2 regions of the Serratia sp. UGAL515B_01 genome follow, and region 1 is predicted to be linked to the other one. Evidence: riboswitches for the same ligand, from Rfam matches in the RefSeq annotation. Region 1 holds a riboswitch; the other holds the start of a gene.
The links. Region 1 has a riboswitch for fluoride ahead of OK023_RS14610 (manganese-dependent inorganic pyrophosphatase). Riboswitches for the same ligand answer to the same signal wherever they lie in the genome.

Region 1 (15,571 bases):
GTACTAAGCTAAAACTAAAACTTTCATCGTCCATAAGGACCCCCATAGTGAAAAACTCGTGGGCATGATAAGGTTTTTCAATAATAAAATGCAAACTGATATACCGATTTTTTTGGTTATATATGTAACAGGATGATAAACATTTCTTTAAAATGATACATTGTTAATATAAACAGATATAAAGGCCAGTGAAGTGAAAATATATACCCGAAAATGATTCGAGTTGCATGTAGGCGGCAAGTCTGAGAGTCGCCAGGAGCATAGCTCACTATGTGACGGGTGCGAACTGACGAAGCCAACCCCCATAAAACTTGAAGAATGAAGGGTCTATCAACATGTTGATAGACGTACGGAAAATAGGTAGTGCCTGTAATTGATTGGATCTGATGTGTAATGCGGGCTTTTGAGATTCTCTCATGGCCAGAGTTATCGTTCATTGTCCACGCGGTCCGTCTGCTCAGGTTTATAGCCATGGTCAGAACCCTAAAGGCCATGACAGATTTCGCTGCCGTGACTGCCGCCGCGTGTTCCAGCTCACCTACACTTATAAAGCCCGTAAGCTTGGCGTTAAAGAGCAGAACACCGAAATGGCATTCAACGGTGCCAGCGTTCGTAATACCGCCAGGACGTTAAAAATCGGCATGAACACCGTCATACGCTCTTTAAAAAACTCGCGCCGAAGCGAATAACGTCTTCGCCTGTGACCCATGCTGATGTGGCGCTTATCTGCGGACTCGATGAGCAATGGAGTTCGGTAGGCAGTAAAGCCACGGCAGCACTGGTTCTGATACGCCTATAACACCAAAACAGGCGGAGTACTGACCTACACTTTGGGTCCACGAACCGATGAAACCTGCCGTGAACTGCTGGCACTGCTCACGCTATTCAACATCGGTATGATCACCAGCGACGACTGGACAGCTACAGCCGGGAGGTACCGAACGACTGACATCTGACCGGTAAAATCTTTACTCAGCGCATTGAACGTAACAACCCGACACTGAGAACCAGAATCAAAAGACCGGCCCGTAAAAACCTCTGCTTCTCACGCTCTGTAGAACGTCATGAAAAGGTTATCGGTGCCTTTATCGAAAAATACCTGTTCTAATAATTGGAGACATTACCGATAAAATTAATCTTGTATACGTTAAGTTGAATGTAGCAGCTTTAAGCTAATAGCTGTGTTAGCTATGTGAGAAGTTTGGTAACGGGTTACAGGCTGAATTTCTCAATAACATACAAGCGCCGCTGGCGGCCATAAACTTAGAGTGTCGCTGTATTGAGTGCATTTACTTATACTCGTCATACTTCAAGTTGCTTGGGTGTTGACTGCCTTCGTTCACCCCAGTCACTTACCCGAGTAAGCTCCTGGGGCTTCGCTCAGTTGCCGCCTACAAGCAACTCGAATTATTTTGGGTATAGACATTAATTATCGTTTGGAGTTAATACAATGAAAAAAATCACCCTCATTCTACTAGGAATAATGTTCTCATTTAACACTTTAGCTGTAGACATCAGTAGCCTAAAAGCACCTGACGTATCGTGGCAGGGAGATAATAAAGAACACTGCATTGGCAATGCCTGCTTTTATATACAACATAAAAAACCAGACATGTTTGAACGACTCAATAAAAATGAACGTCGTCAAATAATAAATCCATACTCACCTTATGATCAGGACAATAGTGAAAACGGAAACGTCTTGACGTTTAGCATTCACGGAGGAGATTAATCTCAACCTGAATTTTAGCATACATGGAAATTTAAGTTATCCATTTAAAATAAACATAAAAACAGGTAGTTACATTGACATTGAGCGGAATAAAAATCCCATCAACTCTATTCGGGGTTATTATCTTTAGTTTAAAAAATACCCCCACCTTCTTCTTTTGGATATTAATTTTATCACTGCATTTATCTCCTATTGATATTAGCTTAATGATGAAAGATTTAAAAGCAGCTAACCTAACGGCTCTGGAGTATATTCTTTGGGAGTATGTGGTTATTTCCTGGCTTATATCATTCGCTATTGGCTACTTACATTCAATAATTAGTAAATATTCTTAATGCATCATAGCGTACACCTACCCTAAATGCCTTGGTAACATACTTAATAACAAAAAGTTACACTATTCAATACCGATAGAGTATCTAATACTTCCCGGAGTTTTTAGTGAGTTACCATACTCATCATACTTCAAGTTGCTGTATGCTGACCATCACCAACACCACTGTGACAATAGTGGATTACGCTAATGGGGATTATGAATCCTCGTTCATGGTGACTTCCCCTGCGGCAAATGCATACATGGGTCAAACTTGTTCCTGACAAATTTTCCACAGGCGTAGTGCCTACCTGCAAACGGGTTGTGTCCCTCAATTGCACGCGAGCGCCGCTGGCGGTAATTTGCTCACAGAGCAAGGCGCGAGTTTGGTGGGCAAAATAAGCGGCGAACAACGCAGCAATGCACGCCAATGACCCATGCCCGGAGGGGGCACCCCAGAAGCCCGTTTTCTGTGTTGTCGGGCTTAAAAGAGGGCCACTCTGCCCTTCACCCTCCGCCTTGATAAGGGGTTTTGGGTCTGCGACGGCACCACCGACAATTGAGAGACACAGCCTAAATAGGTGTTGTTAATAACGCTATGCATCACGCTTCTGGCAGGTGGGAATGATGAGGAACGCCGACGCACCGTGCCCCTCCTTGGGGGAGCTTATCGCGCCCCCAAGCGCTCAACGGTCGGCTAACATTCATCTCTCCCACCTGTAGGACTATCAAGCGCAGCTATTTAGAATTATTTAGTGTATATAGCCACTTATCTGATATATTTTGGTAAAGATTAATGAAAAAAAAAACGATCCGGAATCTTCACGAAAAAATCATAATTTCTTTCTTTTATATACTTATTGTCAACACTGTTTTAGATTTTATCTTTTTCCTATCCAATTACTTTTCAATAAGGCCACACATTAGTTATTATGTTACTTTTTCAGCTTTTCTAGTCGATTTACTAATTGTATTACTTGGCGTAGTAAAAAGCATAAAAAGCGTTATTTTATTAGCGCCAATCAGTGAAATAATATACTCATTTTACTTGACAAATTTTACAGGGTATTACTCAAACACCATTGATTTTATCTTGCAAACAATGGTTTATATTATTTACGCCTATGGCCTATCATCTATAAAATATATCAATGACAATAAATTCTTTACATTCCATTTCAGCACTACAGGTTTAATCAGTACCATCGCACTCTCTATCTTACTGTCTACTGCCACTTTAATTAAAATATTTTGATCAGCCAATATAATGACTGAACTCTCCCACTATCACTATTCACAGACATGGGTAATGCGTGAGTAGATATTCAGCCAAAGATATTCACTTGCATCCAGATATACGATTGCACTTAGAATAGGTTTCATATAAACTGGGTCGTAGGTGATGGTGTTCCACCTTTCCCAACCGCCGAGTTCATTCGAACCGGATGATGACACCTGATATGCAATTTTGCTTTTTCTATTAGGCAGGTATGTCAGGTATTCCCATGAAAAAAAATGATATTATTACCTCTTCATTAACACATTCAGAGCAAGATCGGTTCATTCACGTTTTCGGGCACCGCAATCCTGACAGCGACAGTATTTGCAGTGCGCTGGTCACCGCAGACTGGCTAAACCATCGAGGTATTCCCGCCAAACCCTTTCGTTTGGGGGATTTAACGCCAGAAACCCGCTATATACTCAACACAGCAGGCGTTAATGCACCAGACTTACTACGCGAAGATCTGACTGGCAAAAAAGTGTGGCTGGTCGATTTTACTGAGGTTGAACAAGGACCTGATTCCCTAGTTACCAGCGATATCGTAGGTATTATTGATCACCATCGCCTCGGTACGCTAATCACCAAAAATCCTCCTGATGTCTGGGTTCGCGCTGTCGGCTGCAGTGCAACAGTGCTCTTGCATATTCTTACCATCGAAAACCCAATGCCACTCACTGCAGCGCAAGCTACGTTGCTGTTAGGCGCAATCCTGAGTGATACCGTAGCACTCTGTGCTCCAACCACAACAATACAGGATCGAGTAGCAGTCGATACATTACGTAAAATTATCGATATTGATTACAACGACTTCGTCGATGGACTTATCACCGCAAAAACAGACGTCACAGAGCAGTCTGCCGAGCAATTGCTCAATCGCGATGCTAAAAACTACCAACTCCATGATTTTTCGATTTTGTTATCACAAATAGAAGTGCGTGACATGGCAGATATATCTCCGCTCCTGGCTTCTCTGCAACAAGAACTGGAACGAACCAAGCAGGCAACAGGCAAGGATGCGATCGTTTTGATGGTCACTGACATTGCTCAACAAAATTCCATCCTATACTTCTCGGACAACAAAATTTTTGGCCCACGCACAGTGTCACTGCCAGGTATGACAAGCAGAAAAAAACAAATACTCCCATGGTTGACAGATAACTTATGCCTAAGGGATTCAATGGTACAAGAAAGATAACGATGTTCCCTGCCTTCGCAAGCGAAGCGATCGCACCGGCAGGATAGCGGGTTCTACCTACTACGAAGAGGTGACGTATGCATATATACAGGCACGCATTGTTACTGGTTCAAAATGAAACAGATGGTCAATTGATGTTACATCATGCCGAACGACTGTCTAAAGAAATGGGAACACATATCACGATTGGTCATATCAGTTCTGACTATCGAGAACTGGATTACACCAGTGACTCACTGACCAAAGATCGCCAATCACACGAAGTGATCGAGGCAGATGCAATGCTTAGCCGCCTAGTACATCCCACCAACATAAGCCTTGAGGTGAAGTCTATCGTCAGTATTAATCGTTTTAAAGACGTTGAGGCATTGGTCGAAAGTGAAGGTATAGACTTGGTGATGCTTGGGCATAAAAACCGCCTGTTCGGGGTTTTTGCCTCTTATTCCTTTGAGTACATCAACCACTTATCGGTTGATGTACTGGTCAAACATATTCCAACTCCCTAGATAAGGTGAATACCATGAGCTATGAAATTGAACGTGTATATGCAAGAGAAATACTCGACTCCCGAGGCAACCCAACGGTTGAAGTCGAAGTGACTTCAATAGGCGGTGTTGTTGCTCGTGCTTCTGTTCCGTCTGGTGCAAGTACCGGTTCACGCGAAGCGATGGAGCGCCGCGATGGCGATAAGCATCGTTTTGGCGGCAAGGGGGTTCTGGAAGCAATTAACAGTATCAATACGGAAATTAACGATGCACTGATCGGCTTTGATGTACGTCGGCAGCGCGATATTGATAATTGTCTTATTGCATTGGACGGTACCGAGAATAAGGCGCGTCTGGGGGCAAATGCGATATTGGGTGTCTCCTTGGCGGTTGCTCGCCTGGCTGCACAATTATCGCATATGCCTCTTTACCGCTATCTGGGGGGGATTGGTGCTAATCTATTGCCTGTTCCCTGTATGAATATCATTAACGGTGGCGTTCATGCCCGTTGGCAAGGTGCTGATTTCCAGGAATACATGATTGCGCCATGGGGTGCACCTTCCATGCGTGACGCTGTGCGCTGGGGCAGTGAAGTTTACCAGACACTGCGTCAGGTGTTGCTGGAAAAAGGATTATCTACCGGTGTTGGTGATGAGGGGGGGTTTGCCCCGGCCGTTGCTTCAAACCGCCAACCGTTGGAGCTGATAGTGCAGGCTATTGAAAGAGCCGGGTACAAAGCCGGTGAGGATATTGTCATTTGTATGGACCCCGCCTCCAGCGAGTTTTACTCTAATGGGAAATACAGTCTGCGCAGCGAAAATGCCGAATTCAATGCACAAGAAATGACTGATTACTACGCTCAACTGGTGAAGGATTTCCCGATTGTGCTGATCGAGGATGGCTTGGCCGAAGACGATTGGGCTGGCTGGCGTATTCTGAGTGATGTTCTGGGAGACAAAGTTGAACTGGTTGGTGACGATCTTTTTGTTACCAATGTGAAATACATTCAACGAGGCATCGACGAGAAGCTGGCAAATGCAGCGCTGATCAAGCTAAACCAGATTGGTAGTTTGAGTGAAACCATTGATGCAGTCCAACTTTGTCACGATAACGATTGGGGTGCCTTTATTTCACACCGCAGCGGCGAAACCATTGACAGCTTTATTGCCGATATGACCGTTGCGCTCAGAGCGGGCCACCTGAAAACTGGCGCACCAAGCAGAGGGGAGCGCATAGAGAAATATAACCAACTGATGCGCATTGAAGATGAATTGGGCAATGCGGCCATTTTCGCAGGTAAGTCAGCCTTCAAAAAACGCTAATTCTATCAAACGCCTCCTGAGCCGCAGGCTTATGGAGGCACCATAAATGCCATGCTGTGCCTCTTAGTTATCCTTGGTGCCGTCGCTACCACTAAGAGGCACAGCCTAAAGCTTGATCTCTATAACATTGTGTGTTCCTTATTCCTGACAACCTACTGATTTTCTTGATTGCCAATCTATTCTTTAAACACACCACACCGAATAAAAAATCAACTGTTGTCGCCCTGATCAACGATGCCGTTGTCAATCCGCTGGAAAGTGCGTTGCTCAGCAAAAAATGGGCACTTGTTGCATACGCAAAATGATACTGTGCGTCATAGACCTAAACGCTCTCAAAATGCAGCTCATCAGCTATAGTGATTGCGTTATCGACGAATCAAGGGAGAAGCAGTATGCACAGAGAACGACACCGCATAGAAAAAATCGGCTGGCTAAGGGCTGCTGTTCTTGGCGCAAACGATGGGATAGTTTCTACGGCCAGTCTGTTGCTGGGTGTCGCATCAGCGAATGCGACCCATCAGAACCTGCTATTAGCAGGCATAGCCGGTTTAGTGGCTGGTGCAATGTCGATGGCTACCGGGGAATACGTGTCAGTATCTTCCCAATCAGACACAGAAAAAGCCGCTCTAGCCGAGGAACAGGCAGAGTTGGATGACGACTATCAAGGGGAGCACCGCGAGTTAACGTCCATTTATGTCCACCGTGGTCTTGATGTGGCTCTGGCAAAACAGGTCGCAGAAAAGCTGATGACACATGATGCTCTGGGGGCGCACGCACGTGATGAACTGGGAATATCAGAAATCACCACAGCGCGCCCATTACAGGCGGCGTGGACTTCAGCGATGAGCTTTGCTGCAGGAGCAATATTACCCTTAATCGTGGCTTTTATTACCAGAGCAGATTGGGCCATCCCGGCTATTGCCCTCTCAGCGTTGGTTTCTCTTGCTATTTTGGGGGGTATTGCGGCAAAAGCGGGCGGTGCACCAATACGCCCAGGGGTTATCCGCATCACCTTTTGGAGTGCGTTGGCGATGGGCGTGTCATCCGGCGTTGGTGCTCTATTTGGCTCAGTTAGCGGCTGAGTCGTCGGGCAAACGCAAACAGACTGACGCACGTGGGTTATGGAACGCACCGCCAGGCTTTAAGCTCAATGATGCGGAACACCGATACTCGTTGGGCCCTACGCCGGAACGCGTACACGCATCCATACGCTCAACCGCCAGCTGATCTGCATCCCCCCAATTTGCGGTACGATTACGCGCAACTGTTTGGAAGTCAAGAAACGCCTATTTAGCCATTTGGGTACTTCTTGGTAATTTTTAATTGTGCATTCATTTGCATACGATTGACCAAATCCACCGGAACGTAGAGGTCACGGCTACGCGTCCAAGCCTGACCAGACTCAAGATCATAGTCAGCAGGCAATACAATATCCTGCGCTTTAAAAGCGTTCACCCCACATAGTTTCGCGGTCATTACGCAACGACGAATATGGTCATGGTGCCCGATCACCGCACAAATCCCCAAATTGTCAGCGCCTCCTGCGGTACTGACTGCCTGCTGAACCACGCCGAGCGTACTCAGATACTCAATTTTACCTTCAGCAGTAAAAACCGGCTCGATAGAAACAATATCCGTTAATTGATATTTACTTTCCAAAAAACGGGCAATTTCCCATTGAGCGTAAATCGGTACGGGTTGTTGGCTATATAACTCATAGACAGAGTCTGCCAGTTTCTCGTTTGTTGGCCCGGGTTCAGCCAATGGCTCGGCCTCCCCAGGCTTGGGGATAACTGTTGTAGGCCGGTTACCAAATGCCAATGCCAATATGGTGTTAACCGAACTGATAGAACAACTTTCAGGCTGTGAAATAAAACACGAATCATAGATCATACCAGCCAGTTCATTAGCCAGCGACTCATCTTCCAACTCAGCCATAAGATATCGTTGCATTGATGACAATAGTTGTTGTTTTTCATCGGAAAAACCACCGGCATTTGTTTGGTCACAAGCCGTCAGGGTCGAACCTACCACCGGGTAAACCAACGCCCCGGCACCATATGAACAAAAACGTCTTCGTGTAAGTGACATGAGATCTCCTTGATAATCATCCGCTCAAAACAGCAGCGCCTCTTTACTCAAGTTCATTCAAGAGTTGTAGGCGGCCGGCTCGCTGCAGCTTGAAGGGCGACGGGTATATATCCAAGTTACTTCAGAGACTATGTTACCTGCATAATGTGACAGTGATATAGACTCTGTCGTATTAAGGCGAAATGCTAAGTGGAAGTAGTTATCTATCAAGCGGCAAGAAGATCATTCTTCTTCTTTTGAATGCTGAAGTATGCCTTTTACCCCCGAGGCTCTGACAAACACTAACCAAGCGCAGTCGAAAGGATTTGAGGCCTTGGCAGTATTGCTTAATTCATGGTGGTATGGCAGCCCCAAAAGTGCGTCATCAAACCTGAGGGGGAAGTCCGACAACGCAAAATATGGGCTTTGGGCGTGTGCTCCGCAACGCTGAAGCGTTACCTCGCGGTACCTTCCATACCCACCAACCCGACTTTCAAATAACCAGACCCACGCAGCGTATCCATGACGCTCATCAGCGTTTCATAATCAACGGTTTTATCCGCCTGAAAGAAGATAGTGGTTTCTTTATTTGAATGCGTATGCTGGTCCAGCACCCTAGTCAGTTGCTCAACCGATACTGGCTCATCGCCAACATACAGTTGCTTGTCTGCCTTGACCGATAAAAATATTGGTTTTTCCGGACGCGGCTGCGGCTTGGCGGAGGAAGCGGGAAGATCGACACGAATATCCACCGTTGCCAAGGGTGCAGCCACCATAAAGATGATCAATAACACCAACATGACATCGATAAACGGTGTGACGTTAATTTCATGCAGCTCACCGCTATCATCCAGATTTTCATTAAAGCGCATCGCCATCACTCACCCCACACGCAATTGATGAGCGTGTTTGGCTCGTTTGGCTGCAGCCGCAGCGGCCAGATCCAAATCCCGTCCCAGCATGAGCAAAACCTGAGCAGCCACGTCACCCACTTGGGCACGGTGGCCACCAATAACACGAGCAAAAATGTTATAGATCACCACGGCTGGGATCGCCGCAACCAGGCCGATAGCGGTAGCAAGCAATGCTTCCGCTATACCCGGTGCAACCACTGCCAGATTCGTGGTTTGCGAGTGAGCAATACCAATAAAACTGTTCATAATGCCCCAGACGGTACCGAACAAACCGACAAAGGGAGAAATAGCACCGATAGTCGCTAAAAAGCCATTGCCACGCCCCAACTGACGGCCATAGGCAGCCACACGACGCTCAAGGCGGAAACCGGCGCGCTCCTTAATTCCGTTGTTATCGTCAGAGGCTGCCGACAGTTCCAGCTCGTTTTGTGCATCTTGCAGCAATACCGTGCTGATACTTTCTTCCGAGAAACTTTGTGCCAATTCGCAGGCATCATCCAAAGAATTCACATCAGCCAGAGCTTGCTGTTCAAGACGCAGACGGCGCTTGGAGCGGATCAATTCACTTCCTTTGGAAAACAAAATGGTCCAGGTAACGACAGAAGCCAGAACCAATCCGATCATGACCGTTTTCACTACAACATCAGCATTCTGATACATTCCCCAAACCGAAAGATCCATGCCAAAGGCATCAGATGGTTGGATAGCCGGAACTGGGTTAACAGGGGGAGTCGCTTCAGGAGTGATGGCTTCGGTAGGAGGAGAAACCGGTGCGGCTGATGCCGTTGTGGTCGCAATACTCTGCACTGCTGTAGGCTCTGTGGTAGGGGCAGACTGCGCACTACCCACTAATCCCATCATCAAAACCAGCGTGGCAATCACACTGCCTCTCAGCGCTGCCCAATACTCACGGCGTCCACCACAAGTTTCTTGATTTATTGTCTTATCAGCCACTTTCACGCTGCGCCTCCACCCATATCAATATTTAAGGAAGAATTCAGCGTGAGATGATACCAAACCAATCAGGGATTGATAGTGGTTATCATTATTATTTACGCAATAACGCATCAGCGGATAAAAATGATATCTCGGTGGTGTACCTTGACTATCGGTAGTGCCGTTTCACCTTTAAAACAGAAGTAAAAACGTCTAGATGGCTGTTTAATATCATGCTAACGTAAAATCCATCGCAAACGGGGCTTACTCTGTGTTCAACATTACTGCATCATACCTATCGGCCTGAAGCGTAAAATATCGAGGTATTAGACTGTGCTCTTAGCTTCGCGACTCATGCTTTGCCTTGTGGACAAAGACAATAAACGGCGCTCTCGTGCAGTTAAGAGCACAGCCTAGCCGCACCTATTTAGAGTAAAGGTAATGACATAATGACATCAAAGAATCTCGAAACCGCGCTAATCGGTGCCGGACGAAGCAACCGCTACACTCAAGGCGCCGTCAATCCAGTCACCCAACGCGCCTCTTCGCTAGTATTTGAATCGGTTGCTGCCAAAAAGCACGCTACCGCCCAACGAGCTCATGGAGAACTATTTTACGGACGCCGCGGCACCCTCACCCATTTCGCCCTTCAGGATGCCATGACAGAATTGGAAAACGGTGCAGGCTGTGTGCTCTACCCATGCGGAGCGGCCGCCGTTTCAAATGCCATTCTGTCATTTGTCAGTGCTGGCGATCACGTTCTGGTAACAGGTTCGGCCTATGAACCCACCCAGGATTTCTGTACCCGTATCCTTTCCCGGATGAACGTGACCACCCGTTATTTTGCTCCACTGATTGGGGCCGGGATCGCCTCGTTGATCCAGCCCAATACTCGCGTCGTCTTCCTGGAATCGCCCGGATCAATCACCATGGAAGTGCAAGATATCCCGGCAATGGTCAAGGCCATTCGCGCCGTTAATCCAGAAATTATCATCATGATCGATAATACCTGGGCGGCTGGTGTGCTGTTTAAAGCGCTGGATTTTGATATCGACATTTCCATTCAGGCAGGCACCAAATATATCATCGGACATTCTGACTATATGCTGGGAACAGCGGTCGCTAACGCTCGCTGCTGGGAACAACTGCGTGAAAATTCTTACCTGATGGGGCAAATGGTTGATGCCGACACCGCCTATATGGCCAGCCGAGGTCTGCGTACGCTGAGCGTAAGGCTTAAACAGCATGAACAAAGCAGCGTTGCCGTGGCACAATGGTTACAACAACGGCAAGAGGTTGCAGTCGTCAATCACCCAGCACTGCCGGAGTGCAAGGGCCACGAATTTTACCGTCGTGATTTTAGCGGTTGTAACGGGCTATTTTCCTTTGTACTGAAACAGCGCCTGAGCAATACGCAGTTGGCTAATTATCTTGATAATTTTAACCACTTTGGCATGGCCTATTCTTGGGGGGTTATGAATCGCTGATCTTGGCTAACCAACCGGAAGAACTGTGGGCAATCCGTCCTGCCGGTGGTGTAGATTTTTCTGGGACACTGGTACGTCTACATATCGGGCTGGAAAACGTGCAGGACCTTATTGACGATCTGGCTGCCGGTTTTGCACGCATTGCCCACTAAATTTTCTGGGCGGCGGCCCTGCCGCCCTCTTTTTTCTTGTTTTTCCTTCGTTTGACACATTTCTACGTTCTGTTTAATGTCCGCTGAGACTAATAGCGTTACACTGGCAACCTCACTTGCATATGTCAAAGTGGTTGAAAGGCTCAACCTAAATTCGCTATTAAGCATGTTCAAAAACACGTTAGCCGACAGAAAGTCAGCCCAAGCACCACAGGACAAAAAATGGATGTATTGAAAGAAATTATTCACGCACTGTGGACGCAAGATTTTGCTGCCCTTGCCGACCCAAGTGTAATTTGGGTGGTTTATACCGTACTTTTCGCCACGCTGTTCTTGGAAAACGGGTTACTGCCAGCCGCCTTTTTACCTGGCGACAGTTTGCTATTGTTGACCGGCGCGCTGGTTGCAAAAGGCGTGATGAGCTTCATCCCCGTCCTGATTATCCTGACCATTGCGGCCAGCCTTGGCTGCTGGTTCAGCTATCTGCAAGGACGATGGCTCGGCCATACATCGTTAGTCAAAGGCTGGCTGCTACAGTTACCACTTCAATATCATCAGCGCGCAGACATGCTGTTTGACCGCCACGGACTGGTTTCATTACTGATTGGTCGTTTCCTGGCATTTGTACGCACCCTATTACCGACGATCGCAGGCCTATCAGGCCTGAATAACACACGCTTTCAGATCTTTAACTGGCTAAGCGGCTTACTTTGGGTGGGTTCAGTGGTTACTCTCGGCTACGCTTTCAGCCAGATCCCATTAGTCAAACGCCATGAAGATCAGGTGATGACAGGGTTAATGATCCTGCCTATGGCACTGCTGGTATTCGGCCTGTTGGGTGCCGTTCTAGTAATTTGGCGCCAAAAGCGCGCATCCAGAGTTGGGTAATACGCATTAGCCCTGCATCATTGTCACATTGTTTTCCCGCAGCCGGGCAATCTCATCGCTCGGCGTTATGCCAAAAAAACGTTTAAACTCACGGCTAAATTGCGAAGCACTCTCGTACCCTACCTTTATCGCCGCCGTGCTGGCTTTTAGCCCATCATGTACCATCAGCAAACGCGCCTTATGCAAACGGTAGGATTTGACGTACTGCAACGGTGAGGTATTGGTTATCGCTTTAAAGTTATGATGAAATGCAGAAACGCTCATGTTCACCTCACATGCCAACTGTTCAACGTTCAGGCTCTGAGCATATTGACTCTCAATACGCCGCAGCGTCTTGGCGATTTGGCTAAAATGGGTGTTGCGGTTGACCAATTCCTGCAACGAAGCGCCGCAATTCCCACGCAGTACATAATAGAGCAACTCACGCACAATCTGAGGGCCTAGCACGCGAGCATCAAGCGGTTTCGCCATGACGTCCAATAAACGCTCGGTGGCACATAGCATTTCATTACTCAATGGGGAAAGGTTAACACCGCTGCTTTCTATTCGTGGTTGCATCAAGTCGTTATCATCGCCAATATCGATCAACAAATCCTGCAACATCTGGGTATCGATATTCACCGCCAAGCCTACCAACGGTTGTTCCGGGCTGGCAAAGGTTTCACATTCAAACGGCAAGGGTAGCGTCATCAACAAGTAATTACGGGGATCGTACTGGAACACCTTACTACCACAGTACCCGACTTTATGGCCTTGAAAGATAATCACAATCCCTGGCTCATACATTACCGGCTGACGCGGACAATGTTCATCAACATACAGGATCTTCACTTTGGGGATTGGCGAAGGGTTGTAGCCCCGGCCTGTGGAAAAGCGCATTGCCTGATGCGCCATTCGTCGATGTAACTCACTTATCTGTGCCACAGGGCTTCCTCTTGTATACGGCGTCATTTGGCAAGCATAGTAGAAAAAATCTCACGGTTTCTACAGTGGATTATAGGAATAGGCAAGACACTTACAGGAATGTGCATTGTGTGTTCTGGCTAAGTTACTGACAATGTATACCTGTTACCTTGCGCCAGTTGGCGCCTTACTGATGCCATATAGAGAAAATGCAGATGCAAAATTTCACTCTTCATACCCCAACAAAAATCCTGTTCGGTAAAGATCAGATTGCAGAACTGGGTAAACAGATCCCGGAGAATGCTCGCATTCTGATCACCTACGGTGGCGGTAGCGTTAAGAAAAATGGTGTACTGGATCAGGTCTATTCCGCACTAGCTGGCCATAACACGCTAGAATTCAGCGGCATTGAACCCAACCCTACCTACGAAACGCTAATGAAAGCCGTTGAGCTGGTACGGGCAGAGAAGATCGACTTCCTATTGGCCGTAGGGGGGGGTTCTGTCGTTGATGGCACTAAATTTATTGCTGCAGCGGCCCACTACACGGCGGACAGCGATCCCTGGCATATTCTGAAGACCGTAGGCAGTAACGTCACTGAAGCCGTTCCGATGGGATGCGTGCTCACCTTGCCAGCAACCGGTTCTGAATCCAATATTGCCGCCGTGATTACTCGCAAGAGTAGCGGTGACAAACAACACTTTTTCTCTCCACACGTACAGCCATTGTTTGCCGTTCTAGACCCGGTAATCACCTATTCACTGCCGCCACGCCAAATTGCCAACGGCGTCGTCGATGCGTTTGTCCATACCCTAGAGCAATATCTGACTTATCCGGTTAATGCCAAAGTACAAGACCGCTTTGCGGAAGGCCTATTACTCACTCTGTTGGAAGAAGGCCCACGAGCGCTGGCAGAACCGGAAAACTATGCGGTACGTGCCAATGTAATGTGGAGCGCAACCATGGCGCTTAATGGGTTGATTGGGGCCGGTGTCCCTCAGGATTGGGCGACACATATGCTTGGCCATGAATTGACCGCCATGCACGGATTGGATCATGCCCAAACGCTGGCAATCGTACTACCTGCCCTGCTGAATGAGAAAAAAGCGCAAAAACGCGAAAAACTGCTGCAATATGCTGAACGCGTTTGGAGCCTGCGTGAGGGTTCTGAAGAGAAGCGCATTGATGGAGCCATTGCCGCCACTCGCGCTTTCTTTGAGGAAATGGGGGTTCCTACCCGTTTATCCGATTATCAACTCGATGGTAGTTCCATACCTGCGCTGATCGATAAATTGCACCAGCATAATATGACCGCACTCGGTGAGCATCAGGACATCACTCTAGAAGTCAGCCAGCGTATTTATCAGGCTGCTCGCTAAGCAGTACCTTTCCCAATGCGATTAATCGCATTGGGATGCATTTCATCAATACCTATTCCTTTAAGTTCATACCGTGCATCAATATGTTCGACCGCCAGTTAACCTGCATCCTCTGCAACAATACGGTCGTGACGCAGACTTGTTGATCGCGTATGCTCCGCACTTTGGATAAAATTCATGGCAAAAGTTGATGTCGTCTGCCCTCAATGCAATGAAACCCAGGGTGTACGATGTAACGGACATTCAGCATCCGGTGCCCAGCGTTACATCTGCAAGCGCTGCTCAAAGAGCTTTCAGCTCAACTTTAGCTACTCCGGCGTCAAACCAGACACACACCAAACCCTTGTTAATATGGCGATGAACAGTAGCCCGCCTTTGCCAACAACTGGTCCCTGCTCAATAAACTCTTCGCCTGTGCCGCCAATACCCTGCTGAAATGGGCCAAAAAGCTCGATATCGAAATAGGCCTGTTTGTGGCCCTGCATACCTATGGCCGCCAGCTCAATCAGTATC
Region 2 (15,571 bases), 420 kb from region 1:
CAACGATGGTAATGTCAAGACCCCGCATCTCTTGCTTAACACAAGGATCAACGGCGTGTTGGTGCCTTTTCGTCAGGAAGAAAACAAACAGATCGGGGATATTCATTCTGGCTTCTGGGAAATTGCCAAAGACGGTATGTACGGCGTAGCCAATCGGCCCAACGGTACGGCACGGAAATTCTTTGAGGGAACTCCTTACAAAGCCGCGGCAAAATCGGGAACCGCGCAGGTTTTCGGCTATGAGACCTATAACGCCCACAAGCTCGCAGAACACCTGCGTGACCACAAATTGATGACCGCCTTTGCACCCTTCGATAACCCGACGGTTTCAGTGGCCATCATTCTGGAGAACGGCGGTTCGGGGCCTGCAGTGGGAACTATCACGCGTCAGATCCTCGACCACATTCTGTTGGGCGACAACAATACGCAATTACCTGATGCAGCCCCGCTGCCGCCAGGTATCGAAGGTGATTAAGGTAGATTATGACTGAAAGCCAACATAAAGGCTCTATCTGGACCAAGATCCATATCGACCCGACATTTCTGTTATTCATTCTGGCTTTACTGGTCTATAGCGCTTTCGTGATGTGGAGTGCAAGCGGCCAGGATATCGGCATGATGGAACGCAAAATCGGCCAGATCCTGATGGGATTGATTGTGATGGGTGTCATGGCGCAGATCCCACCACGCGTTTATGAAAGCTGGGCACCCTATCTCTATATTTTCTGTGTGACCCTCCTCATTCTGGTCGACGCTTTTGGTCAAATCAGTAAAGGAGCGCAACGCTGGCTGGATCTGGGCTTTGTACGTTTCCAACCCTCTGAAATTGCTAAAATTGCTGTACCATTAATGGTTGCTCGTTTCATGAATCGCGACGTTTGTCCCCCTTCATTGAAGAATACCGGCATCGCGCTGGCGCTGATATTTCTACCAACCTTACTGGTAGCCGCACAACCCGATCTGGGCACAGCGATCCTGATCGCTGCTTCTGGCATGTTTGTCCTGTTCTTGTCGGGGATGAGCTGGAAACTGATTGCGGGAGCCGCCGTGTTGCTGGCAGCCTTTATCCCCGTATTGTGGTTCTTCCTGATGCATGGATACCAGCGTGACCGCGTGATGATGTTGCTCGACCCAGAAAGCGATCCGCTCGGTGCTGGCTATCATATTATTCAGTCAAAAATAGCCATTGGCTCCGGCGGTCTGTCGGGCAAAGGATGGTTACACGGCACACAGTCCCAGTTAGAATTCCTGCCGGAACGCCATACCGACTTCATCTTTGCCGTGTTGGCAGAAGAACTTGGCTTGATCGGCGTTTTAGTCTTGCTGCTACTGTACCTGCTGGTGATCCTCCGCGGGCTAATGATTGCAGCACGGGCGCAAACAACCTTTGGCCGTGTCATGGTCGGGGGATTGATGTTGATCTTGTTTGTCTATGTATTTGTTAACATTGGTATGGTAAGTGGCATTTTACCGGTGGTTGGCGTACCTTTGCCTTTGGTCAGCTATGGGGGATCGGCGCTGATCGTGCTCATGGCTGGATTCGGTATCGTGATGTCGATCCACACACACCGAAAAATGTTGTCTAAGAATCTATAAGAGGTGAGTAATGCGTAAGCAATGGCTTTGGGTCAGCGCAGTTACAGTGGCGGTATTACTTTCAGCATGCACCACCACAATGGAGGAAACACAGGCTCCAGCTCCACAACAGCCCTATAACGGACCAGTGACTGAAATTGGCGGGGCTGAACCACGCTATGAGCCATATAACCCGAGCGCCATGCAGGATTATCAGGCTAATGGCAACACTTACCGTATCGTTAAAGATCCACAGAGTTTCTCGCAAACCGGCCTGGCTGGCTGGTACGGTGAAGAGGCCAACGGCAACACAACAGCCATTGGTGAGCAATTCAACCCTAACGCCCTGACCGCAGCACATCCCACCTTGCCGATCCCTAGCTATGTTCGTGTCACTAACCTGGCTAATGGTCGTCAATTGGTAGTCCGAGTCAACGATCGCGGCCCTTATACGCAAGGCAGCATTATCGATTTATCAAAATCCGCAGCCGAACGCCTCAATCTGTCCAACAACACCAAGGTGAAAGTCGACTTTATCAACGTTGCACCAGATGGTTCCTTGAGCGGCCCCGGCAGCGTCGGGACAGTAGTCGCTAAGCAGAGCTACGCCCTTCCCCCACGCCCCAATCTTGACTCAGGTGATATGGGTACACCGATACAGCAAGAAAGCCCAGTGTCTGCTGGTACAGCCGTCCACCCAGTTGATAACAGCACGTTGAACAACAATGATGCCGCTGTCTCCAAGTCACCTCATAGCAGTAGACTTCTGCGCGCACCAAGACCATTACCTGCTGGTGTACTGGAGGGTTCAGAACCACAATCGGTCATTAGTACTCCCGTTAACTCAGCAACCGCTGGGGCAAACAGTGCAAACGGCAGATTAATGGTACAGGTGGGTGCTCTGAGCAATGCCGAACGTGCGAAAAGCTGGCAACAACAGTTAAGCGAGCAATTTGGCGTTCCGGGTAAAGTCACTGCCACCGGCAGCATTTATCGCGTTCAACTAGGACCATTCGACAATCGGCAGCAAGCTACCCAGTTGCAGCAACGTTTGGCCAGCGAAGCAGAGCAACAATCCTTTATCACTGTTGCACCGTAGAGCGACCCTCTACAGGCGATAACAACCGACACAGTTTTATCTGAAACATTTCGTTTCAGGTTAATATGAGTAACCCCCCTCTGTCGGATGAATGGCTAATGCCTGCTGGAAGCCCATCTGCTATAGTGTGGCTCGTTATTTAATTTAATCTCATGGATGTTGTAGTCTCGCTCATGAAATATGTAACTTCTTTCCGCTTAATCAAGAGCATCACGCTCGGCACCATCATCGCGATAAGTGCAGCGTCAATTGCACATGCAGACGACGTTAATATCAAAACCATGATCCCAGGTGTGCCGCAAATTGATGCGGAAACTTACATCCTGATTGATTACAACTCAGGTAAAGTGCTGGCAGAATCGAATGCCGATGCGCGCCGAGACCCTGCCAGCCTGACCAAAATGATGACCAGCTACGTGATCGGCCAGGCCTTGAAATCCGGTAAGATTGGCCAGGAAGATATGGTGACTATCGGCCAGGATGCTTGGGCAACGGGTAATCCGGTGTTCAAAGGTTCCTCACTGATGTTCCTGAAACCGGGCGATCGCGTACCGGTTTCTAAATTGACGCGCGGTATCAATTTGCAATCGGGTAACGATGCCTGTGTTGCCATGGCGGATTATGTCGCTGGCAGCCAAGACGCCTTCGTTAATCTGATGAATACCTACGTTCAACAACTTGGCCTGCAAAATACCCACTTCAAGACCGTGCACGGCCTTGATGCTGAAGGCCAGTTCAGCTCAGCGCGTGATATGGCCCTGATCGGTCAGGCGTTAATCCGCGATGTCCCTGATGAATATGCCATCTATAAAGAGAAAGAGTTCACTTTCAACAATATTCGACAACTAAACCGCAATGGCCTGCTGTGGGATACTAGCCTTAACGTCGACGGAATTAAAACCGGCCATACTGAAGCAGCGGGTTACAACCTAGTGGCTTCGGCAACAGAAGGCCAGATGCGCTTGATTTCTGCCGTGCTGGGTGGCAGGACCTTCAAAGGTCGTGAAACAGAAAGCAAGAAACTGCTGACCTGGGGCTTCCGTTTCTTCGAAACCGTCTCACCATTGAAGGCCGGAAAAGAATTCGCTTCTGAGCCAGTTTGGTTTGGTGATGCCGATCGCGTAGAGTTAGGCGTGGATAAAGATGTCTATCTCACGATTCCTCGTGGCCGCATGAAAGATCTGAAAGCCAGCTATGTTCTTAACACTCCAGAAATTCATGCTCCACTGGCTAAAAACCAAGTGATTGGTAGCATTAATTTCCAACTGGATGGCAAAATCATCGATCAACGCCCACTGGTTGTCTTAAACGAAGTAAAAGAGGGTGGCTTCTTTAGCCGAATAGTCGATTACATTAGACTGATGCTCCACCATTGGTTAGGTTGATATTTGAATTAGGCGATTTCGCCCCCACATAATGATTAATACTAACTCCCGCTCAAGCGGGAGTTATGATTTTAGCTTAGCAATACCTATGGAGTGCAATCACATGCAAAAAACCAAACTGAACGAATTGCTCGAATTCCCCTGCACATTTACCTACAAGGTTATGGGTCTCGCACAACCCGAGCTGGTAGACCAAGTGGTCGAAGTCGTGCAGCGTCATGCTCCAGGTGATTACAATCCACAGGTGAAGCCGAGCAGCAAAGGTAATTATCACTCGGTTTCTATCACCATTACCGCTACCCATATTGAACAGGTAGAGACGCTGTATGAAGAGTTAGGCAACATTGAGATTGTTCGTATGGTATTGTAATTTAAATATAAAAAACAATCAGCGACCCGGTACAGGTTTTCAGCTATTCGAGTTACCTATTTAAACTTTGGTGGTAACCGGCCTAGGCTAATGGATAAACACTGGTTGAAGACTTAAGTGCCCGATATAATGCCTTTTACCACTTCCGTAACCTGACGATACCTTGCTTGCAACACGATAAAATCATTCTGCGCCAGCTTGGGTTACAGCCCTATGAACCTGTATCCCAAGCCATGCACTACTTTGCCGATAACCGCAACGAGTCAACGCATGATGAGCTATGGCTAGTGCAGCATTATCCCGTCTTCACTCAAGGCCAAGCGGGTAAAGCTGAGCATGTGCTAGTGCCAGGAGACATCCCGGTGATCCAAAGCGATCGCGGCGGTCAAGTCACCTATCATGGCCCCGGCCAACAGGTGCTGTACGTGATGGTAGACCTAAAACGTAACAAAGTGGGTGTACGCCAACTGGTCTCTGCCCTCGAAGATACCGTTATCAATACTCTCACTCATTTCAAGATCAAATCTCATGCGCGTCCTGACGCACCTGGTGTTTACGTCGGTGAACAGAAAATTTGTTCATTAGGTCTACGTATCCGCAAAGGCGGTTCATTTCACGGCTTGGCCTTGAATGTCGAGATGGACCTGACCCCATTTCAGCGTATCAACCCCTGTGGTTATGCAGGTATGCAAATGACTCAAGTCAGTGCGCTGGTACCTGGTGTTGATATAACAGATGTACATCCAATCCTGATAAAGGAATTTGTTCATTTACTCGGCTATCAAACAGTCGAGCTTCGTAACTGGGAACCTGCACAATTATGAGTAAACCGATTCAGATGGAACGCGGCGTTAAGTACCGCGACGCAGATAAAATGGCGTTGATTCCAGTAAAAACAGTGGTCACCGAGCGGCAGGAACTATTACGTAAACCTGAGTGGATGAAAATAAAGCTTCCTGCGGACTCTACACGCATTCAAGGTATCAAAGCAGCAATGCGCAAGAACGGTCTGCATTCGGTTTGCGAAGAAGCCTCTTGCCCGAACCTGTCTGAGTGTTTTAACCACGGTACTGCAACCTTCATGATACTGGGAGCCATCTGTACTCGGCGTTGCCCATTCTGTGACGTAGCCCATGGACGTCCCATTGCGCCTGATGCCAATGAACCAGAAAAACTGGCACAAACGATCGCCGATATGGCATTACGTTATGTGGTCATTACCTCGGTTGATCGTGACGACCTGCGCGATGGTGGTGCACAACACTTTGCAGACTGCATTACCGCCATTCGTGCAAAAAGCCCTAATATCAAGATTGAAACACTGGTACCAGACTTCCGTGGAAGAATGGATCGTGCACTGGAAATCATCACTGCAACTCCCCCCGATGTGTTTAACCATAACCTGGAAAACGTACCACGCATTTATCGTCAGGTTCGTCCTGGAGCCAATTACGAATGGTCACTGAAACTGCTGGAACGCTTTAAGGAAGCTCATCCAGATATCCCAACTAAATCGGGTTTAATGGTTGGTTTAGGTGAAACCAATGCAGAAATCGTGGAAGTCATGCGAGATCTACGCCGTCATGGTGTGACGATGCTGACACTCGGCCAATACTTGCAACCAAGTCGCCATCATCTTCCCGTACAGCGCTATGTCAGCCCGGCTGAATTTGATGAGATGAAAGAAGAAGCGATGGCGATGGGATTTACTCACGCAGCCTGTGGTCCTTTTGTCCGCTCTTCGTATCACGCAGATTTGCAGGCGAAAGGGATGGAAGTGAAATAAATCCAGTAATATTTTATTACGCTTCAGGGAATGAAAAGGCAGAGAAACGGATGCCCGCAAGTATCCGTTTTTATTGTTCAATGGAAAGTGCTTAAACGTCTTTTTTCTCTACGCTCTGCTGAGTAGATAGATTCTCAGCCGAACTTTGCGCTGGGGGAGTATCTTCGCCTACCGCTTTTTTGAAACCTTTAAGCGCAGCCCCAAGATCCGCCCCTAAAGTACGTAGTTTGCTGGTACCAAACAGCAATACAATCAACACTGCAATTACCAGAAGTTTGGTAATACTGATACCTTCCATATTCACCTTCTTTATTCATCTATGTTGCAAAGTGCAGCGAGGGAACAAACCTTGCCTGAGAGTATTTAGCGACTTTCTACCCGCTAAAACAAAGGTAATATGTAACAGAGTGAGATCTGACAGAGATGTTCTATGCTTTAATTATAAGGAATGTTTCCAGCCATTCTGCTTTTATTAAGAGCATGATAGGTTTTTTAATTCACATCAGGGAGTCGTTGAATGCCAATAGCACTATCGAATACGAATACCCGGCGTTCAGGTCTCAGTTTTGCCAGGCGTATTTACCATCCTCGAATCGTTGGCCTCGGGATTGGTTTCTTTTGCGTGCTTGCTGTTCTTTATCCTCTGAATCCTCCTGTTATTGTTTGGATATTGCTGACTTTTAACGGCTTTATTTGGCCACATATTGCTTACCAATGGTCGATCCGAGCCGAAAACCCATTCTCAACAGAGATCCGCAATCTTTTGATAGATTCCCTGATGGGAGGGGTATGGATTGCAATAATGGGTTTTAACGCACTACCTGCGGTGGTGATCTTGTCCATGATGGGGATGAATAATATCGCCTCTGGCGGACAAAACCTGTTCTTTAAAGGGCTGGCCGCCCAGATTATTGGTGCAGTTATAACCAGCGCATTGCTGGGTTTTCACTTCAGTCCCCAAACCTCCTTGCTACAGGTATATCTTTGTTTACCAATGATTTTCATTTATCCCGTATTTCTTGGTCTAGTGACCTACCGTACGGCAAAACGCCTAGCGGAAAAGAAGCAAGAGTTATTACGTATCAGCATGCGCGATGGATTAACGGGTCTTTACAATCGCCGTCATTGGGAACACCTATTACATAACGAATTTGATAGCTGCCGACGCTACGAGCATGCCGCCACACTGATCCTAATGGATGTTGACCGTTTCAAAATGATCAACGATACCTTTGGTCATGCACTGGGTGATGAAGCCTTGATCGTGCTGGCCGAAGAGCTGGTGCTCGGATTCCGTACTGTAGATATTGTTGGCCGCTACGGCGGTGACGAATTTGGTGCGGTGCTACCAAACACCACCGCTGAACAGGCAAGTCAGGCACTAAAACGTATCCAAGATAGACTTAACGAAACAACCTTCCGTGAAGCACCGGAGTTGAAACTGAATATCAGTGCGGGAATTGCCGATTACCGGCCAGAAATGGGGGGCTACCAAGAGTGGCTGAAAGCAGCAGACAACGCACTGTATAAGGCAAAAAAGAATGGCCGTAACCGTCTTGAGAATGCTATACAACCGTGTTAACCAAGCACGGAAGCCAACCCCACGCTGTTAATAATCCAGTGTGACTTCTTCTCACACAAGTGTTACCGATACTACAAAATGAAGGCTACAAGGTGTAGTATTTATTCTGCACGGTGAAAATACTCGAGCAGACAAACGGAGATGACATTCCTCCATAACCGCCATCGCTGGCTGATGATGTCTACGTAATCTCTCAGAGAGGTACGTAGCATTGCGACTAAACCTTTCTGAGCGTCCTCTATTTCTTAAAGGGTTTATAAGTATGTTGAGTTCTTTGCTAGCAGTTTTCATTGGCGGTGGGTTGGGCAGTATGCTGCGTTGGGCAGTGAGTCTCAAGATGAACCCATTACATCAGCATATTCCATTAGGCACGCTCTCTGTAAACCTGCTGGGAGGGTTTGTCATCGGCCTTGCTATGGCACTATTTTCGCGTATGACAAATATCGATAGTAATTTAAAACTACTGATCACTACCGGTTTCTGTGGTGGTTTGACTACTTTTTCTACTTTTTCGCTTGAAGTGGTTTATCTGTTGCAGGACGGCCGCTTTTTCTGGGCTATAACAAATATGTTGATCAATTTAGCGGGTTCGTTAGCGATGACGCTACTGGCTTTTATGTTGATTCGTTGGATCTACGGGCATTAAGTGCACCTTCAAAAGTATACGAGTCACGGCACACAGTACTATCCAGTTGATAAATAGACAAACAATCACCACCTCCCAAAGAGGTGGTTTAGGGCCGACAATAAAAAACCCGCTCATGGAGCGGGTTTTAAGAATTTCGGCTACTGTAGCTTAGATAGCGATAACGTTAGCAGCAGATGGCCCTTTGGCACCGTTCGTGATTTCAAATTCTACACGCTGGCCTTCAGCAAGAGTTTTGAAACCATTGCTAGCGATGGCAGAGAAATGAACGAAAACGTCCTTACTACCATCTTCTGGAGTAATGAAACCGAAACCTTTAGATTCATTAAACCACTTAACGCTACCTTTAATCTTAGACATCAAACTTACCTTTAACGTGAATGTAAGACACAGAATGTGTGTCTATTACAGTACAGCAATTGAACGGGATTTTGTCCACTATCTGGATCACATAAAATCGATAAAAAAGTGAAAAAAACTCATAATCCATAGCTAAGTTGCAGATTAGGCGACTATTGGGCGATAAATCGGTCAGCGAATAATTCAAAGGTTACTGATAGCAGCCCTTAGTCACTCCTGGTGTTATCACAGAGCCAAAAACTCGTCATCAAGGCAGAGAGAGTCACCTTTACTAGGCTGTGTCCCTTAACTGTCCGTGGTGCCGTCGCAGACCCTACGTACTGGGGCCATTTGCGCGCATTTCTGCGTTGTTCGCCGCTTATTTGGCCCAGCAAATCTCACGGCTCACGCCTTGCTCTGCGCGTAAATGATCGCCAGCGGCTCTCGCGTACAGTTAAAGGACACAGCCTAAAACTCAACAACACATAAAACAGGCTTTTATGGCGTGCACCGGAAAACTGTATCAGTGGAAAGTATTGCTGGTTTGCTCGCTAAAATTGACTTAGCCACATCGCGTTACTCCATTCTCTGCTCTGTCACTAGCGGCCATTCCACGCTATCATTAACGCTGTTTCGAACGATCTTATGAGAAAGACAATGAACGGTAGGATAACGACTTTTTTTGAAGACAAAGGTTTCGGTTTTATCACCGACGAGAACGGGGAAAATCGTTATTTTCACGTGATTAAAGTACAAAACCCTGAGTTGATCAAAAAGAATGCATCGGTTACTTTTGAACCAACCAATAATGCCAAAGGACCATCTGCCTACGCAGTAAAAGTCCAGGCCCCCAGCAAGTATATAACTATCGCCAATGAGAGAATTAAAATCTCCAGCATTAAATCCTTTAATACCTTCACCCAAGAGGTACCGGTGAAGGCGAATGTAGATAAAGAAAACACAGTGCTCTCAGTTGGCTTGCTGATGAATCGAATCCGTCCACAGACGGTAGAAACACCAAAAATGATGGAAACACTGCGCATGTTATCGATTATCACCTTCCAAAAAGGCACGTATACCTTCTCTGAGTACGAGATCGATATTGATGAAACAATCAAAACATTAAAAATGTTATAAGTCCGCAAAACATTAAAGCTATTTATCATCGCCTGTGTTAGCGTAAGTTTTCACCTAACGCAGGTACACACCATGTCTGAATCCACTAGTGTTAAAGGTTTCAATAACCGCACTACACAAATCGTCTGCCCCAAATGTGCCTATGTTACGCAGCAGCAATGTTCAAAACTACGCAGGCCTATTACCTTGATTTGCCCTAACTGCGGGACGCAATTTGCGCCTAAACAGGGTTAAGCCATTGCTTCTCTAGGACCTCTCGTGTTCTTGCCACCTGGGGCTACAATCAATCACCGCGTTGTTTAGTTTCCTCTATACACTGACTCAATTCTCTTACTGACCCTATGCTTGGACCTGGAGAGCATTTCAAGCCTGCATGTCATACAACTTATTCGGGTCTACGATTTAGTAAAAAAACTGCTTAGACCATATTTAACAACCTATACTTTTCTAACTATTAGTCGATCACAATAGCCCCCACTGACGTAGGAAATTAAGAAACAAGTTGCGTTCAGAAACCGCAGTCCACATACGGCTCTGAAAGTTTAGCGTACTATTTATGATTGAAAACCTATTGATATCAGTATGATATTTAAAATTTATCACTGCGTGGTCAACTAAATAAATACCTTATCCCGGCAAAGCATTTTAATAGGGAATGTTAACGGCTATGCCTGTTAATGAAAATGGGGACAACACACATGAAAAAACGTCGTTTTCCAAAATCAAAAAAAACGTTAGCACTCTTCAAAAAAACCAAGTCCACCAGAAAAAACTTCAGAAAATCCAAAGTGTCCGTTTCATTAGCCTGGGCCAATATTGTCACACAGGCTCTGTTCCCGTTAGGGGTCGCATTTACGCCCGCTGTCATGGCCGAAACCACCGATAGAAAACGCACGGCCTCACGTGGAGAACAGGCAACGGCAACCGCCGCCTCTCGCCTAGCTAACGTACTCACCAGCAACGATGCCACACAATCAGCGGAAAACCTCGCCCGGGGGGTCGCGACCAGCAAGGGCAATGAAGCCGTGCAAGAATGGTTGAATCAATTCGGCAGTGCCAAAGTCCAGCTGGACCTCGACAATGACCTAGCGCTCAACGGCAGCCAGATAGATGCGCTTTTTGCCCTCGAAGATACCCCAAGCGCCCTGACCTTCAGCCAGTTGGGGCTTCGCAGCGATGCGGATGGCGACCTCACCCTGAACCTGGGGGTTGGGAAACGTCATTTCCTTGACACCCAGATGTTCGGCTATAACCTGTTTCTCGACCGCGATATTCAGGGGCAGCATTCCCGCGGGGGGTTAGGGGCCGAATATATGCGCGATAACCTGCGGCTCTCAACCAACACCTATTTGGCTCTGGATGGCTGGAAGGATTCTAAAAACCTCGCCGGATACAATGAAAAAGCCGCCAGCGGTTTTGACGTACGTGCCGAAGGTTACATTCCCGCACTGCCCCAATTGGGCGCAAAAGTGGCCTACGAACAGTATTTTGGTGAGAATGTCGGGCTGTTTGGCAAAGACAAACTCCAATCTAATCCGCATGCCATGAGTTTTGGCGTCAACTACACCCCCATCCCGTTGGTGACATTCGGCGTTGACCATAAACAAGGCACTCAAGGGATGCAGGACACCCAATTCAATCTTGCCTTTAATTATGCCTTCGGCACGGCATTCTCAAAACAGATTCAGGCCTCGAATGTGGCGGCCAAACGCAGCCTGGCAGGGAGCCGTTATGATCTGGTCGATCGTAATAACGAAATCGTGTTGCAGTATCAGGAACAAATCCAACTCAGCGTCTCATTGCCCCCCTCATTGCAGGGAAACGCCGGGCAGACCCTCTCGTTACAGGTTAAAACCACCAGTAAAAACGGAGTGACACGGTATGAATGGGATGACAGCCTGTTGGCCGCCGCCAAGGGCAAGGTTACGGGGAGCGGGAGTCACTGGCAGGTCACCCTGCCTGCTTACATTCCCGGCGGCAACAACAGTTACCCACTCAGCCTGGTGGTATACGATAAAGCCGGCAACAAATCTCAGGTGGCCCAGACGCAGATCTTGGTAACCGGCTATGGGATTGACGGCATGCAGGCCACGTTGCAGTCTAGCCAAACGACACTGCCCGCAGACAGCCAATCGAATACTACGATTGTCTTGACCCTGAGCGATCCGAATCAGCAGCCTGTCACAGGCATTGCAGGATCCATCCAGTTGGTGGGCGAGTTTGAGGCCCAACAATCGGTACCCGTCACACCCCGTGCCGCACGGATGAGTAAGCAGAGCAAGTCCAGTGGGAAGGTAACGGCGGTAACTACCCCTGCGACACAAGAATATACGCTGAGTCGCGTGACGGAATCCCCCGAGCAACCCGGTACTTACCTGGCCACATTGACGGCAGGCAACCTGATGGGCGTCGTCAATATGACGGCTATCGTAGAAGGAACGCCTCTCGCTAACACCAATGCCAAAGTGACCCTGGTTTCCAGCCTGCCTGAGGCGGCGATTGCCGACAACGCTCTTACCGCCAGTAATAGCGGCAGCACCGTGGCCGATGGCAAAACCAGCAACCCGGTCACCCTGCCGGTGGTCGATGCCAACGGCAACCCGCTACCGGACTTCGAGGTCACCTTTACCGTGACCCAGCCGGACGGCAGCGACAGCACCGTCACGGTGAAAACTGACCAGAACGGTATAGCCACCCTACCGGTCACCAGTGAACAGGCCGGCACCGTCACCGTTACCACCAACGTCGGTGGTAAAGACGTCAGCGTCGGCATTGACTTTACTGCCGACGGCAGCACCGCCACCGTGACCGACGCTGCGCTTAAAGCCGGCAACGCTGGCACTACCGTCGCCGACGGCAAGGCCACTAACCCGGTCACCCTGCCGGTGGTCGATGCCAACGGCAACCCGGTACCGGACTTCGAGGTCACCTTTACCGTGACCCAACCGGACGGCAGCGACAGCACCGTCACGGTGAAAACTGACCAGAACGGTATCGCCACCCTGCCGGTCACCAGTGAACAGGCCGGTACCGTCACCGTGACCACCAACGTCGGCGGCAAAGACGTCAGCGTCGGCATTGACTTTACTGCCGACGGCAGCACCGCCACCGTGACCGACAACAGCCTCACCGCCGGCAACACCGGCACTACCGTCGCCGATGGCAAGGCCACTAATCCGGTCACCCTGCCGGTGGTCGATGCCAACGGCAACCCGCTACCGGACTACGAGGTCACCTTTACCGTGACCCAACCGGACGGCAGCGACAGCACCGTCACGGTGAAAACCGACGCCAACGGTATCGCCACCCTACCGGTCACCAGTGAACAGGCCGGTACCGTCACCGTCACCACCAACGTCGGCGGTAAAGACGTCAGCGTCGGCATCGACTTTGTGGCCGACGACAGCACCGCCACCGTAGCCGACGATGCGCTTAAAGCCGGCAACGTCGGCACTACCGTCGCCGACGGCAAAGCCACTAACCCGGTCACCCTGCCGGTGGTCGATGCCAACGGCAACCCGGTACCGGACTTCGAGGTCACCTTTACCGTGACCCAGCCGGACGGCAGCGACAACACCGTCACGGTGAAAACCGACCAGAACGGCATTGCCACCCTGCCGGTCACCAGTGAACAGGCCGGCACCGTGACCGTGACCACCAACGTCGGTGGTAAAGACGTCAGCGTCGGCATTGACTTTGTGGCCGACGGCAGCACCGCCACTGTGGCCGACAACAGCCTCAAAGCCGGCAACGCCGGCAGCACCGTGGCCGACGGCAAGGCCACTAACCCGGTCACCCTGCCGGTGGTCGATGCCAACGGCAACCCGGTACCGGACTTTGGGGTCACCTTTACCGTGACCCAGCCGGACGGCAGCGAAACCAACGTCACGGTGAAAACCGACCAGAACGGCATTGCCACCCTGCCGGTCACCAGTGAACAGGCCGGTACCGTCACCGTCACCACCAACGTCGGCGGTAAAGACGTCAGCGTCGGCATTGACTTTACTGCCGACGGCAGCACCGCCACCGTGACCGACGGTACCCTCAAAGCCGGCAACGCTGGCACTACCGTCGCCGACGGCAAGGCCAGCAACCCGGTTACCCTGCCGGTGGTCGATGCCAACGGCAACCCGGTACCGGACTTCGAGGTCACCTTTACCGTGACCCAGCCGGACGGCAGCGACAGCACCGTCACGGTGAAAACCGACGCCAACGGGATGGCTACCCTGCCGGTCACCAGTGAACAGGCCGGCACCGTCACCGTGACCACCAACGTCGGCGGCAAAGACGTCAGCGTCGGCATCGACTTTATCGCCGACGACAGCACCGCCACCGTGACCGACGGTACCCTCAAAGCCGGCAACACCGGCAGCACCGTCGCCGACGGCAAGGCCAGCAACCCGGTCACCCTGCCGGTGGTCGATGCCAACGGCAACCCAGTACCGGATTTTGAGGTCACCTTTACCGTGACCCAGCCGGACGGCAGCGAAACCAACGTCACGGTGAAAACCGACCAGAACGGCATTGCCACCCTGCCGGTCACCAGTGAACAGGCCGGCACCGTCACCGTGACCACCAACGTCGGCGGTAAAGACGTCAGCGTCGGCATCGACTTTATCGCCGACGGCAGCACCGCCACCGTGACCGACAACAGCCTCACCGCAGGCAACACCGGCAGCACCGTCGCCGACGGCAAGGCCACTAACCCGGTCACCCTGCCGGTGGTCGATGCCAACGGCAACCCGGTACCGGACTTCGAGGTCACCTTTACCGTGACCCAGCCGGACGGCAGCGAAACCAATGTCACGGTGAAAACCGACCAGAACGGCATTGCCACCCTGCCGGTCACCAGTGAACAGGCCGGTACCGTCACCGTGACCACCAACGTCGGCGGCAAAGACGTCAGCGTCGGCATTGACTTTACTGCCGACGGCAGCACCGCCACCGTGACCGACGGTACCCTCAAAGCCGGCAACACCGGCAGCACCGTCGCCGACGGCCAGGCCAGCAACCCGGTTACCCTGCCGGTGTTCGATGCCAACGGCAACCCGGTACCGGATTTTGAGGTCACCTTTACCGTGACCCAGCCGGACGGCAGCGAAACCAACGTCACGGTGAAAACCGACACCAACGGGATCGCCACCCTGCCGGTCACCAGTGAACAGGCCGGTACCGTCACCGTGACCACCAACGTCGGCGGTAAAGACCTCAGCGTCGGCATCGACTTTATCGCCGACGGCAGCACCGCCACCGTGACCGACAACAGCCTCACCGCAGGCAACACCGGCAGCACCGTCGCCGACGGCAAGGCCACTAACCCGGTCACCCTGCCGGTGGTCGATGCCAACGGCAACCCGGTACCGGACTTTGAGGTCACCTTTACCGTGACCCAGCCGGACGGCAGCGAAACCAACGTCACGGTGAAAACCGACCAGAACGGCATTGCCACCCTGCCGATCACCAGTGAACAGGCCGGTACCGTCACCGTCACCACCAATGTCGGCGGTAAAGACGTCAGCGTCGGCATCGACTTTATCGCCGACGGCAGCACCGCCACCGTGACCGACAACAGCCTCACCGCAGGCAACACCGGCAGCACCGTCGCCGACGGCAAGGCCACTAACCCGGTCACCCTGCCGGTGGTGGATGCCA

Region 2: another riboswitch for fluoride. It lies ahead of crcB (fluoride efflux transporter CrcB); the one in region 1 lies ahead of OK023_RS14610 (manganese-dependent inorganic pyrophosphatase).

The regions. Positions count from the first base shown of each region.
Region 1 is NZ_CP109901.1:3,243,931-3,259,501, forward strand. Features, by position in the region: partial or broken gene OK023_RS14600 (IS1 family transposase) at 417-1,108, shown strand; gene OK023_RS14605 (hypothetical protein) at 1,451-1,732, shown strand; fluoride riboswitch at 3,435-3,510, shown strand; gene OK023_RS14610 (manganese-dependent inorganic pyrophosphatase) at 3,551-4,522, shown strand; gene OK023_RS14615 (universal stress protein) at 4,600-5,028, shown strand; gene eno (phosphopyruvate hydratase) at 5,043-6,329, shown strand; gene OK023_RS14625 (VIT family protein) at 6,722-7,411, shown strand; gene OK023_RS14630 (hypothetical protein) at 7,620-8,420, opposite strand; gene exbD (TonB system transport protein ExbD) at 8,855-9,277, opposite strand; gene exbB (tol-pal system-associated acyl-CoA thioesterase) at 9,281-10,273, opposite strand; partial or broken gene metC (cystathionine beta-lyase) at 10,699-11,888, shown strand; gene OK023_RS14650 (DedA family protein) at 12,111-12,776, shown strand; gene OK023_RS14655 (AraC family transcriptional regulator) at 12,783-13,670, opposite strand; gene yqhD (alcohol dehydrogenase) at 13,895-15,058, shown strand; partial or broken gene OK023_RS14665 (IS1 family transposase) at 15,236-15,427, shown strand; gene OK023_RS19225 (hypothetical protein) at 15,367-15,543, opposite strand; gene OK023_RS14670 (transposase) at 15,532-15,571, shown strand, end outside.
Region 2 is NZ_CP109901.1:2,826,294-2,841,864, forward strand. Features, by position in the region: gene mrdA (peptidoglycan DD-transpeptidase MrdA) at 1-475, shown strand, start outside; gene mrdB (peptidoglycan glycosyltransferase MrdB) at 484-1,596, shown strand; gene rlpA (endolytic peptidoglycan transglycosylase RlpA) at 1,607-2,674, shown strand; gene dacA (D-alanyl-D-alanine carboxypeptidase DacA) at 2,848-4,059, shown strand; gene ybeD (DUF493 family protein YbeD) at 4,163-4,429, shown strand; gene lipB (lipoyl(octanoyl) transferase LipB) at 4,597-5,253, shown strand; gene lipA (lipoyl synthase) at 5,250-6,215, shown strand; gene tatA (Sec-independent protein translocase subunit TatA) at 6,307-6,513, opposite strand; gene OK023_RS12755 (diguanylate cyclase) at 6,733-7,797, shown strand; fluoride riboswitch at 7,926-7,988, shown strand; gene crcB (fluoride efflux transporter CrcB) at 8,060-8,443, shown strand; gene cspE (transcription antiterminator/RNA stability regulator CspE) at 8,594-8,803, opposite strand; gene OK023_RS12770 (cold shock domain-containing protein) at 9,440-9,919, shown strand; gene OK023_RS12775 (YnfU family zinc-binding protein) at 9,992-10,153, shown strand; gene OK023_RS12780 (Ig-like domain-containing protein) at 10,618-15,571, shown strand, end outside.